2 regions of the Streptomyces sp. NPDC048603 genome follow, and region 1 is predicted to be linked to the other one. Evidence: predicted binding sites of a transcription regulator. Region 1 holds the regulator's gene; the other holds the start of a gene.

Region 1 (5,365 bases):
CCGGTGTCCCTGTCCCGCCCACAGTGCCATGCCCTGCGGGTCGCCCGCCTCGGCCGCGGCCCTGCGCAGCCCCGCGGTCAGGTGGTGGACCTGGGGGTAGGCGGCCGGCGCGTACGGTCCGTGCTCCCGCATGAACCGGTTCACCAGGCCGCGGGCCGGACGTCCGGAGAACGCCCGGGTGAGTTCCGTACGGGTGAACAGCGGGTCGGTCAGCGCCTTCTTGTGCAGGGCATGGGCCCCCGACTCGGGGCAGGCCAGGAACGCCGTGCCCAGCTGGGCCGCGTCCGCGCCGGCCGCGAGCACCCCGGCGATCTGCGAGCCGCGCATCAGTCCGCCCGCCGCGACCATGGGCAGCGCGACCGCCTCCCGTACCTGGCCGACCAGGGCGAGCAGGCCGGTGCCGGTACCGTCTGCCTTCGGGTCGTCGCGGTGGGTGCCCTGGTGGCCGCCCGCCTCGATGCCCTGGACGCAGAGGGCGTCGGCGCCGGCGTCCTGGGCGGCGCGGGCCTCGGCGACCGAGGTGACCGTGACCATGGTGAACGTACCGACGCCGCGCAGACACGTGAACGCGGCCGCCGGCGGGCAGCCGAAGGTGAAGGAGACGACCGGGACCGGGTCCTCCAGCAGAATGGCCAGTTTCGCGTCGTAGGCGTCGTCGGTGGTGCCGGTGGTGTCCTCCGCGGCGAGCGACACCTCGTACCAGCCGGCCTCACCGGCCAGCTGGCCCCGGTAGACCTCGACCGCGGCCGGGTCGGCGTGCCCGTACTGCGGGAGGAACAGGTTGACGCCGAAGGGCCGCCGGGTGAGCCCGCGCAGCCGCTTGATCTCCTGGTACATGCCGTCGGCGGTCTTGTAGCCGCCGGCCAGGAAGCCCAGCCCGCCGGCCTCGGACACGGCGGCGGCGAGCGGCGGGCAGGACGCTCCGCCCGCCATGGGGGCCTGCACGATCGGGTGGAAGAGACCGTTCAGTGCGGAGGACATGAGCTGCATCGTGCCATGTCCCCCGCACCTCACCGAATCGTTCCATTCGCCTGGCATAGTCCGGTTGCGCAACCGGCCAGGCGCCGCGCCGCGGCGGGGAACGCCGCGGCGGCGGCTCGCGGCTCAGCGGCCGTTGAAGGCGTCCTTGAGCCGGCTGAACAGGCCCTGCTGGCCCGGCGCGAACTGGCCCATCGGCCGCTCCTCGCCACGCAGCTTGGCCAGCTGCCGCAGCAGGTCCTCCTGCTGGGCGTCCAGCTTGGCCGGGGTCTGCACCTCGACGTGGACGATCAGGTCGCCGCGTCCGTTGCCGCGCAGGTGGGTGACGCCGCGGCCGTGCAGCGGGATCGACTGGCCGGACTGGGTGCCGGGCCGGATGTCGACCTCCTCCATGCCGTCGAGCGTCTCCAGCGGGCACTTGGTGCCGAGCGCGGCCGCGGTCATCGGGAGCGTCACCGTGCAGTGCAGGTCGTCCCCGCGCCGCTGGAACACCGGGTGCGGCAGCTCGTGGATCTCCACGTACAGGTCGCCGGCGGGTCCTCCGCCGGGGCCGACCTCGCCCTCGCCGGCGAGCTGGATCCGGGTCCCGTTCTCCACACCGGCCGGGATCTTGACCGTCAGGTCGCGGCGGGACCGGACCCGGCCGTCGCCCGCGCACTCCGGGCAGGGGGTCGGGACCACGGTGCCGAAGCCCTGGCACTGCGGGCACGGGCGGGAGGTCATGACCTGGCCGAGGAAGGACCGCGTCACCTGGGAGACCTCGCCGCGGCCGCGGCACATGTCACAGGTCTGCGCGGAGGTGCCGGGCGCGGCACCCTCACCGGAGCAGGTGGTGCAGACGATCGCCGTGTCGACGTGGATGGGCTTGGTCGTGCCGAAGGCGGCCTCGTCCAGCTCCAGGTCGAGGCGGATCATCGCGTCCTGGCCGCGCCGGGTGCGCGAGCGCGGGCCGCGCTGCGACGCCTGTCCGAAGAAGGCGTCCATGATGTCCGAGAAGTTGCCGAAGCCACCGGCTCCGAAACCGCCCGCGCCACCGCCGCCGGAGGCGGACAGCGGGTCGCCGCCGAGGTCGTAGACCTGCTTCTTCTGCGGGTCCGACAGCACCTCGTACGCGGCGTTGATCTCCTTGAAACGCTCCTGCGTCTTGGGATCGGGGTTCACGTCCGGGTGGAGCTCGCGCGCGAGCTTGCGGAACGCCTTCTTGATCTCGTCCTGCGATGCATCGCGGCGCACGCCGAGTACGGCGTAGTAGTCCGTGGCCACTTACGACTCCGCCAGGATCTGTCCGACGTAACGTGCCACTGCGCGTACCGCTCCCATCGTTCCGGGGTAGTCCATGCGGGTCGGGCCGACCACGCCGAGTTTGGCGACTGTTTCGCCGCCCGAACCGTAGCCGACCGAGACGACGGACGTGGAGTTGAGTCCTTCGTAGGCGTTCTCGTGGCCGATGCGTACGGTCATCCCCGACTCGTTGACCTCGCCGAGCAGCTTGAGGAGCACGACCTGCTCCTCGAGTGCTTCCAGCACCGGCCGGATGGTCAGGGGAAAATCGTGTCCGAAGCGGGTCAGATTGGCGGTACCGCCGATCATCAGCCGCTCCTCGGTCTCCTCGACCAGGGTTTCGAGGAGGATGGCGAGGACCGTCTGGACCGTCACGCGGTCCTCGGCCTCGAAGGATTCCGGCAGGTCCTGCACCAGCTGCGGCACGTCGGCGAAGCGGCGGCCGACGACCTTGCCGTTGAGCCGGGCCCGCAGGTCCGCCAGCGACTGCTCGCCGAACGGCGCCGGGCAGTCGACCATGCGCTGCTCGACCCGGCCGGTGTCGGTGATCAGGACGAGCATCAGGCGGGCCGGGGCGAGCAGGAGCAGCTCGACGTGCCGGACGGTGGAACGGGTCAGCGAGGGGTACTGGACGACGGCGACCTGCCGGGTCAGCTGCGCGAGCAGCCGTACCGTGCGGCCGACGACGTCGTCGAGGTCCACGGCCCCGTCGAGGAAGTTCTGGATGGCGCGGCGCTCGGGAGTCGACAGCGGCTTGACCCCGGCCAGCTTGTCGACGAACAGGCGGTAGCCCTTGTCGGTGGGGATGCGGCCGGCGCTGGTGTGGGGCTGCGCGATGTAGCCCTCCTCCTCCAGCACGGCCATGTCGTTGCGGACCGTGGCGGGCGACACGCCGAGCCTGTGCCGTTCGGTGAGCGCCTTGGAGCCGACCGGCTCCTCCGTCCCGACGTAGTCCTGGACGATGGCGCGCAGCACCTCGAGTCTGCGTTCGCTGAGCATTGCGTGCCACCTCCAGCTGTGAGCGTCCGTTTGCGTTCCGTGATTGGCACTCACGCGGTGCGAGTGCCAGAGATCCCCCCGGTCAGTGTACGGCGGGCAGGTACGCCCGAGGCAAGGGAGCTCGTCGCGGCGCTCGTCACGCTCGCCCGTCGGGCCCTCGTCCCCTCCGCCCGTCAAGGTAGCGTCGCGCCATGGACGTGCGTTGGGAAGAGGCGGGCTGGGAACGGCTGACCGGGCGCGCCGGGAGGCGGCGGCTCCCGGTGTGGGACTGCACGGTGGGGCTGGTGGTGGGCGACGACGCGGTGCTGCTGGTGGACCCGGGTTCGAGCGTGCGCGAGGGCGCGGAGCTGCGGGCGCAGGCGGAGCGGCTGACGGGTCGGCGGGTGACCCATATCGCATTCACCCACGGGCATTTCGATCATGTGCTGGGGGCGGCGGCGTTCGCGGGGGCCGAGGTCTTCGGCGCGGTCGGGCTGGACGGACTGCTGGGCACCGCAGCGGGCCGGGAGGAGCTGCGCGGGGACGCGGTGCGGAACGGGCTGCCGGAGGAGGACGCGGCCGGGTCGGCCGAGCTGCTGCAGGCACCGCGGCACCTGGTGTCGGGCGAGTGGACGCTGGAACTGGGCGGGGTGCAGGTGCTCCTCGCGAACGTGGGGCCGGGGCACTCGCGCCACGACCTGGCGGTGTTCGTGCCGGGCGGCGGCCGCGAGGTGGTCTTCTGCGGGGACCTGGTCGAGGAGTCCGGGGAGCCGCTGGCGGGCCCGGACGCGGTGCCGCGGCAGTGGCCGGCGGCTCTGGACCGGCTGCTCGCCCTGGGCGGCGAGGACGCGCTGTACGTGCCGGGGCACGGGGCGGTGGTCGACGCGGCCTTCGTGCGTGCCCAGCGCGCCGCGCTGGCCGAGCGCTTCGGCGTGTCACCTTGATCGGCTCCGGCGTGTCGGCTTGATCTCCGGGCGGTTGCCCCTACCCTCGGCCGGATGCGTGAGTACTCCCCCGACCTGACCCCCGCGTGGAAGCGCCCCAAGCCGGTGCCGGAGGTGGCGGCCGAGCCCGATCTGGTGGTCGAGGTGGCGGGTACGGAGTTCTGCGGGGCGGTGGTGGGCTGCGAGGCCGGCACCGTGACCCTGGAGGACCGCTTCGGCAAGCGCCGGGTGTTCCCGCTGGAGCCGCGCGGGTTCCTGCTGGACGGGGCGGTGGTGACCCTGGTCCGGCCGGGGCGCGCGCCCGCGGCCCCGGCCCGTACGGCGTCGGGCTCGATCGCGGTGCCGGGGGCCCGGGCGCGGGTGGCCCGGGCGGGCCGCGTCTACGTGGAGGGCCGGCACGACGCCGAGCTGGTGGAGCGGGTCTGGGGCGACGACCTGCGCATCGAGGGGGTGGTCGTGGAGTACCTGTCGGGCATCGACGACCTCCCGGCGATCGTCGCGGAGTTCGGCCCGGCGCCGGACGCCCGCCTCGGCGTCCTGGTGGACCACCTGGTGCCCGGCTCGAAGGAGTCCCGGCTGGCGGAGCGGGTCTCCTCGGTCCCGGACGTCCTGGTGGTGGGCCACCCGTACGTGGACGTCTGGCAGGCGGTGAAGCCGTCCGCCCTGGGCATCCCGGCCTGGCCGGTCGTCCCGCCGGGCCAGGACTGGAAGACGGGCGTGTGCCGGGCCCTGGGCTGGCCGGAGAACACGGGCGCGGCCTGGCAGCACATCCTGTCGCGGGTCTCGTCGTACCGGGACCTGGAGCCGACGCTGCTGGGGCGGGTGGAGGAGCTGATCGACTTCGTTACGGTCGGCGGTGCCGCTTGAACTTGGGGAGGGTGCCGAACTCGCTGGTGTCCAGCTCGATACCGAGCACGTCCAGCGGGAGGGACTGCCCGAAAGGCACTCGGAGTTCCTCCTGGTAGTCGGCCTCGTCTCCACGCCCCTGCGGCTTGGTCAGCAAGAGGCAGCCCGCGAAGAAGGGGTCGATGATCAGGTAGGCGGGCACCCGGCCTGCTGCGTACATCCCACGCTTCAGGCCGTAGTCCTGGTCGATGCTCGACTTGGAGACGACCTCCACCAGGAGAGTGATGACCTCAGATGGCATCAGCCGTCCGACTTCCGGCCCCACTCCTCGCTCCACC
Region 2 (5,365 bases), on a different contig from region 1:
AGGTATCACTCGGTTCTGCGCAAGAGGACAGCTCTCGGAGCTCCCACATGTACGGGTGCGGCTCACAAGGCCCGCACCGCCCGCAGACGGGGATGCTCTACCAGGCAGCAGAAAGGCAAGGGCCGTGACATCCGCGGTCACGACCAGCAAGTCCGAGACGTCGTCCTCCACCACTGCCACTGCTGCGCACACCGCCAAGCCCGGTTACGGCGCACTCCTTCGCACCCCCGGCGCCATGAGCTTCGTGCTCCCCGGCTTCGCCGCCCGGCTGCCGTTCGGAATGCTGACGATCAGCATCCTGCTCCTCGTCCAGCACACCACCGGCTCGTACGCGAACGCCGGCATCGTCGCCGCCGTCACCGGCATCTCGATGGCCCTGTTCGCCCCCGTGATGGGCCACTTCACCGACCGCCACGGCCAGGGCTCCGTCCTGGTCCCCGTGGTGATCACGCACTCCGCCGCGGTGAGCGGCCTCGCCGCCCTCGCCCTGACCGGCGCCCCGCTCTGGGCGCTCGCACTGGCCGCCGTCCCGGCCGGTGCGAGTGTCCCGCAGGTCGGCCCGATGGTGCGCGCCCGCTGGGCCGCGCGCCTGGAGGGTTCGCCGCTGCTGCCGACGGCCGCCGCCTTCGAGTCCGTGACCGACGAGTTCACCTTCGTGGTGGGACCGGTCCTGGCCACCGCCCTGTGCACCGGAGTGCACCCGGGCGCCGGCCTGGTGACCGAGGCCGCGCTGACGCTGCTCGGCGGGCTGCTGTTCGCCGCCCAGCGCGCCACCCAGCCCCAGCCGCGCGGCCGCGCCGCCGCTGCCGGTGAGAAGCACGTCCCGGCGTTCACCGTCCCCGCCCTGTGGGTCCTGATCGCCGCCTTCGTCGGCATCGGTGCCGTCTTCGGCGGCATGCAGGTCTCCCTGGCGGCCTTCTCCAACGAGATCGGCAACCCCGGTGCCAACGGTCTGCTCTACGGCGTCTTCGCCGCGGGCAACATGATCGCCGGCATCACCATGGGCGCCATCGCCTGGAAGGTCGGCCCGCGCCGCCGCCTGATCCTGGGGTACGTCGGCCTCACCGCGGCCGCCTCGCTGCTGTGGACCGCGGACTCCGCGGTGGTGCTCGGCGGGATCGGCCTGCTGGTCGGCCTGTGCATCGCCCCGGCCCTGATCACCGGCTTCACGATGGTCGAGAGCCTGGTCCCGGCCGGGTCCCGCACCGAGGCGTTCACCTGGCTGACCGGCGCGGTCGCCTTCGGCCAGGCCGGCGCCGTGGTCGTGGCGGGCCGGCTGACCGACGCGCACGGCTCCGCCTTCGGGTTCCTGGTGCCGATGGCCGCGACCGTTCTGGCGCTCGCCACGCTGCTGGCGCTGCGCGGCAGGCTGGCGCCGAAGACCACGCACAGCCGCATCGTGATCCCCTCGGCGGCGGCGGCCAAGGCCGCAGCTCAGAACGGTGCCAAGGCCGCAGGCCAGAGCGGCGCCAAGGCCGTCGTCGGCACCGGCTCCGACGGGTCCGTCAAGCAGGCCGCGAGTGCTCCGCGCCAGACTGGCGGGCAGCCCGTGGCACGGGTGAACGAGCGTGGTGTCGGTCACCGCGTGCCTGTGACGGTGGACTGATCCGCCGGAATAGGTCACCATGGAGCGTCGTTAGCACTCATTGAGTCAGAGTGCCAGGAGGAAGATCGTGCCGACCTACCAGTACCAGTGCACCGAGTGCGGTGAGGGCCTCGAGGCCGTGCAGAAGTTCACGGACGACGCCCTGACCGAGTGCCCGAGCTGCAAGGGACGCCTGAAGAAGGTGTTCTCCGCGGTCGGCATCGTCTTCAAGGGTTCCGGTTTCTACCGGAACGACAGCCGTGGCGCCTCGTCGAGCAGCACGCCCGCGTCGAGCTCCTCGAAGCCCGCGTCGTCGTCCTCGACGTCGACCGCGGCTCCGGCTGCCGCGCCGGCCGCCGCGCCGAGCACCCCGGCCGCCTGACGCTCCGTACCCGGTGCGCGAGCCGGAAGAGCTGAGCAGAGGCCCCCTCGCCCACCGGGCGCGGGGGCTTCCGCGTACCCCGGACGGGGGTCTCTCGTAGGGTGGTCCGCATGGTGAACGCAGAGATCGGCGTAATTGGCGGCTCGGGCTTCTACTCCTTCCTGGAGGACGTGTCCGAGATCCAGGTCGACACCCCGTACGGGGCACCGAGCGACTCGCTCTACGTGGGCGAGCTGGCCGGGCGGACGGTGGTCTTCCTGCCACGTCACGGCCGCGGGCACCACCTCCCTCCGCACCGGATCAACTACCGCGCCAACCTGTGGGCACTGCGCTCGGTGGGCGTCCGCCAGGTGCTGGGCCCGTGCGCGGTGGGCGGTCTGCGTCCCGAGTACGGCCCGGGCACCCTGCTGGTCCCCGACCAGCTGATGGACCGGACGAAGTCCCGTGCGCAGACCTACTTCGACGGGCACCCGCTTCCCGACGGCACCATCCCCAACGTGGTCCACACGACCTTCGCCGACCCGTACTGCCCGGTCGGGCGGTCGGTCGCGCTGGCGGCGGCGCGCGGGCGCTCCTGGGAGCCGGTGGACGGCGGCACCATGGTGGTCGTGGAGGGGCCGCGGTTCTCCACCCGGGCCGAGTCGCGGTTCCACGCGGCGATGGGCTGGTCGGTGGTCGGCATGACCGGGCACCCGGAGGCCGTCCTCGCCCGTGAGCTGGGGCTCTGCTACACCTCGATGGCGCTGGTGACGGACCTGGACGCGGGTGCGGAGACCGGCGAGGGCGTCTCCCACACGGAGGTGCTGAAGGTCTTCGGCGAGAACATCGGCCGGCTCCGTGAGGTGCTCTTCGACGCCGTGGCCGCGCTGCCGCCGGCGGAGTCGCGCTCCTGCCTGTGCACGCACGCGCACGACGGCTGGGACCTGGGCATCGAGCTGCCGTAGCGGACCGTCCGGCGGGCCGGGACCGGTCCGGGGGACCCGGTCGGCCCGCCCCTGGACCCGGTCCGCCCGCCCCCGCCTCCCCCGGCAGGGCTTTCCTCAGGTGCCTTCCGGGCGGGCGGGGAGGACGAGGCGGAGGAACTCGATCTCCTCGCCGCGCGCGCGGGCGTACTCGCGGACCGACCCCGTGACGACGAAGCCGCATTTCTCCAGGACCCGGACCGAGCCGGTGTTGTCGGCCGCGGCGAAGCCGTACAGGGGGCGGACTGTCTCCATGGCGAGCAGGGCCCGCAGGGCCGCGGTGGCCACGCCGCGCCCCCAGTAGAGGCGCCCGACGGCGTAGGTGACCTCACGTTCCCCGGGCGGGCCGTAGACGGCCGCGTGGCCCGCAGCCTGCCCGTCGGCGAGGATCGTCCGGACGGTCACCGTGGGGTCGGAGCGGACCTTGGCCCAGTGGGTGTCGAAGGCCGACCGGTCGTAGTGGTAGCCGCGGGTCATCGCGGCCATGTGCCGGGCCCCGGGGTCCGTGGCGTGCTCCCAGAAGGCCGCCAGGTCCCCGTCCCGTACGTCTCGCAGGCTCACCGCCGGTGTCATGGCGGGAGCGTAACCCGTGTGGGTGGCCGGTTTTTCCACAGGCCGGGGGGTGTCCACAGGCCGGGGCGGGGTGGGGGTGGGTTACCGCATCGTGAGGGGTGTCCGGGCGCGGTGTCCGGGGTGAACTCCCTCTCGACGGGTGGTGGTCGGCATGTCCGGCGCTCTCTTCCCTTCTCCCTCCTCCTCTCCTTCCTCCTCTCCTTCCTCCTCTTCCTGCTCCTCTTCCTCGCTCAGCTCCCCGCTCTCCTCCTCGTTTCCCTCCGCTGCCCGCGTTTCCGCTGCTCCGGTGACGTGTCCGCCGCCGCGGGCGGTGCCCGAGTTCGCCCCGCTGCGGGTGGGGCGCGGGCCCGGGCGGCTGCGGCGGGCCGTGCGGCGCAGGCGTCGGGCGGCGGGGGTGGGGCTGGCGGTCGCCGCTGCGGCCGCCCTGGCGGCCGGCGGGACCGAGGCGAAGGCCCAGCGCGGTGAGACCCCGCCGCCGCCCAGGCCCGGACCGAGGTCGGCTCCCGCGGTGCGGCTGGTGTCCGCTCCCGTGCGGATCGCGGATGCCGCGGCGGTACGGCTGCTGCGGCCCGGGGACCGGGTGGACGTGGTGGCGGCGGAGCGGGACAAGCCGCCCCGGGTGGTGGCGGCCGGTGCCCGGGTGGCCGAAGTACCCGCTCAGGACGAGGAAGCCGGGGAAGCTGTGGACGGCGGGGCACTGGTGGTGCTGTCCGTGCCACGGGACACCGCGCGGCAGCTGGTGGGCGTGGGCGCCGTGACACCGCTGGCGGTGACACTGTGCTGATTCGCACTCCTGCGTCGTCGAATCACCTGAAGGTGTTCCTCGATTGGACAGGCCACGCCCGGACTGCCGTAGTTTTCGGAACCGTTGGCTCCGCGTCCTGTTCGAACGAGGAAAGGCTCAGTGGTGAGCGAGAAGAAGAAGGAGAGCGTGCTGGCGGGCTTCAGGGCCTTCCTGATGCGCGGCAACGTGGTGGACCTGGCGGTCGCCGTGGTCATCGGTGCCGCGTTCACGAACATCGTGAACTCGATGGTGAAGGGCATCATCAGCCCGATGGTGGGTGCGATCGGCACGAAGAGCCTGGACGGCTACACCTCGTGTCTGAAGGGTCCCTGCGACGTCGACGCACAGGGCAACCCGGTCGGTGTGAACATCCTCTGGGGCAGCGTGCTGAACGCCGCGCTCACCTTCCTGATCACCGCCGCCGTCGTCTACTTCCTGATGGTGCTGCCGATGGCGAAGTACCTCGCCCGGCAGGAGGCACGGCGGAAGGCCCGGGAGGGCGTGCAGGAGCTGGTGGAGGTCACCGAGCTGGAGGTGCTCAAGGAGATCCGGGACAACCTGGTCGCGCAGCGCACCGGCTCCGTCGACGGGACCGTGCAGCCGCGCAGCGGCGGCCCCGCCTGATCCTGCCGGGCAGTCCCGGCAGGGAGCCGGGCCGGGCGCATCAGAGGTGGTGGGGCGGCTTCTCGTCGAGGAAGCGCGCCAAGTCGGCGGCGCTGCCGGAAGCGGTCGGCCGTTCGCCCCAGCCCCGGTCGGTGTCGTCGGAGGACTGCTGGTCCAGCGGGTCGTCGAAGATCAGGGCCGGCTTGGGCCTGGACGACGGCTGGTGCGCCTGGGAGGGCTCCGGACCGGAGTCGGCAGCGGGCCCGGAACCGGGGGCGGGGGCGGTGCTCATGCATCCAGAGTACGGCCGCCCCCGCCGGGGCCCGGGCCCGGCCGGGGGTTCCGGCGGCCCTGCGGGCGGTCCGGAGCTGTTCGAGGGCCGTGGCCTGGACCGGGGGGTCCTGGCCGGGGGCCGCCGGTTCACCGGTCCTTCGGATCGAGGAACCACAGTCCGAGCACGACCAGGAAGGACAGGA

What was found. The regulator HrcA, encoded in region 1, represses chaperone genes, less so after heat shock. The targets are predictions, from matches to a motif close to TTNGCACTCNGNNNNNCNGAGTGCNAA.
Region 2: ACGFQ9_RS10700 (FmdB family zinc ribbon protein) is a predicted target of HrcA. The motif match lies at 1,637-1,663, and genes of this name have one in related genera.

What each region holds. Positions count from the first base shown of each region.
Region 1 covers NZ_JBICVY010000011.1:191,763-197,127, forward strand. Annotated here, with positions in the region: gene ACGFQ9_RS27415 (nitronate monooxygenase) at 1-981, opposite strand, end outside; gene dnaJ (molecular chaperone DnaJ) at 1,105-2,241, opposite strand; gene hrcA (heat-inducible transcriptional repressor HrcA) at 2,242-3,258, opposite strand; gene ACGFQ9_RS27430 (MBL fold metallo-hydrolase) at 3,450-4,181, shown strand; gene ACGFQ9_RS27435 (DUF3097 domain-containing protein) at 4,236-5,048, shown strand; gene ACGFQ9_RS27440 (Uma2 family endonuclease) at 5,026-5,365, opposite strand, start outside.
Region 2 covers NZ_JBICVY010000004.1:199,364-204,728, forward strand. Annotated here, with positions in the region: partial or broken gene ACGFQ9_RS10695 (MFS transporter) at 236-1,384, shown strand; gene ACGFQ9_RS10700 (FmdB family zinc ribbon protein) at 1,674-1,967, shown strand; gene ACGFQ9_RS10705 (S-methyl-5'-thioadenosine phosphorylase) at 2,078-2,911, shown strand; gene ACGFQ9_RS10710 (GNAT family N-acetyltransferase) at 3,008-3,502, opposite strand; gene ACGFQ9_RS10715 (hypothetical protein) at 3,789-4,286, shown strand; gene mscL (large conductance mechanosensitive channel protein MscL) at 4,407-4,910, shown strand; gene ACGFQ9_RS10725 (hypothetical protein) at 4,951-5,181, opposite strand; gene ACGFQ9_RS10730 (hypothetical protein) at 5,310-5,365, opposite strand, start outside.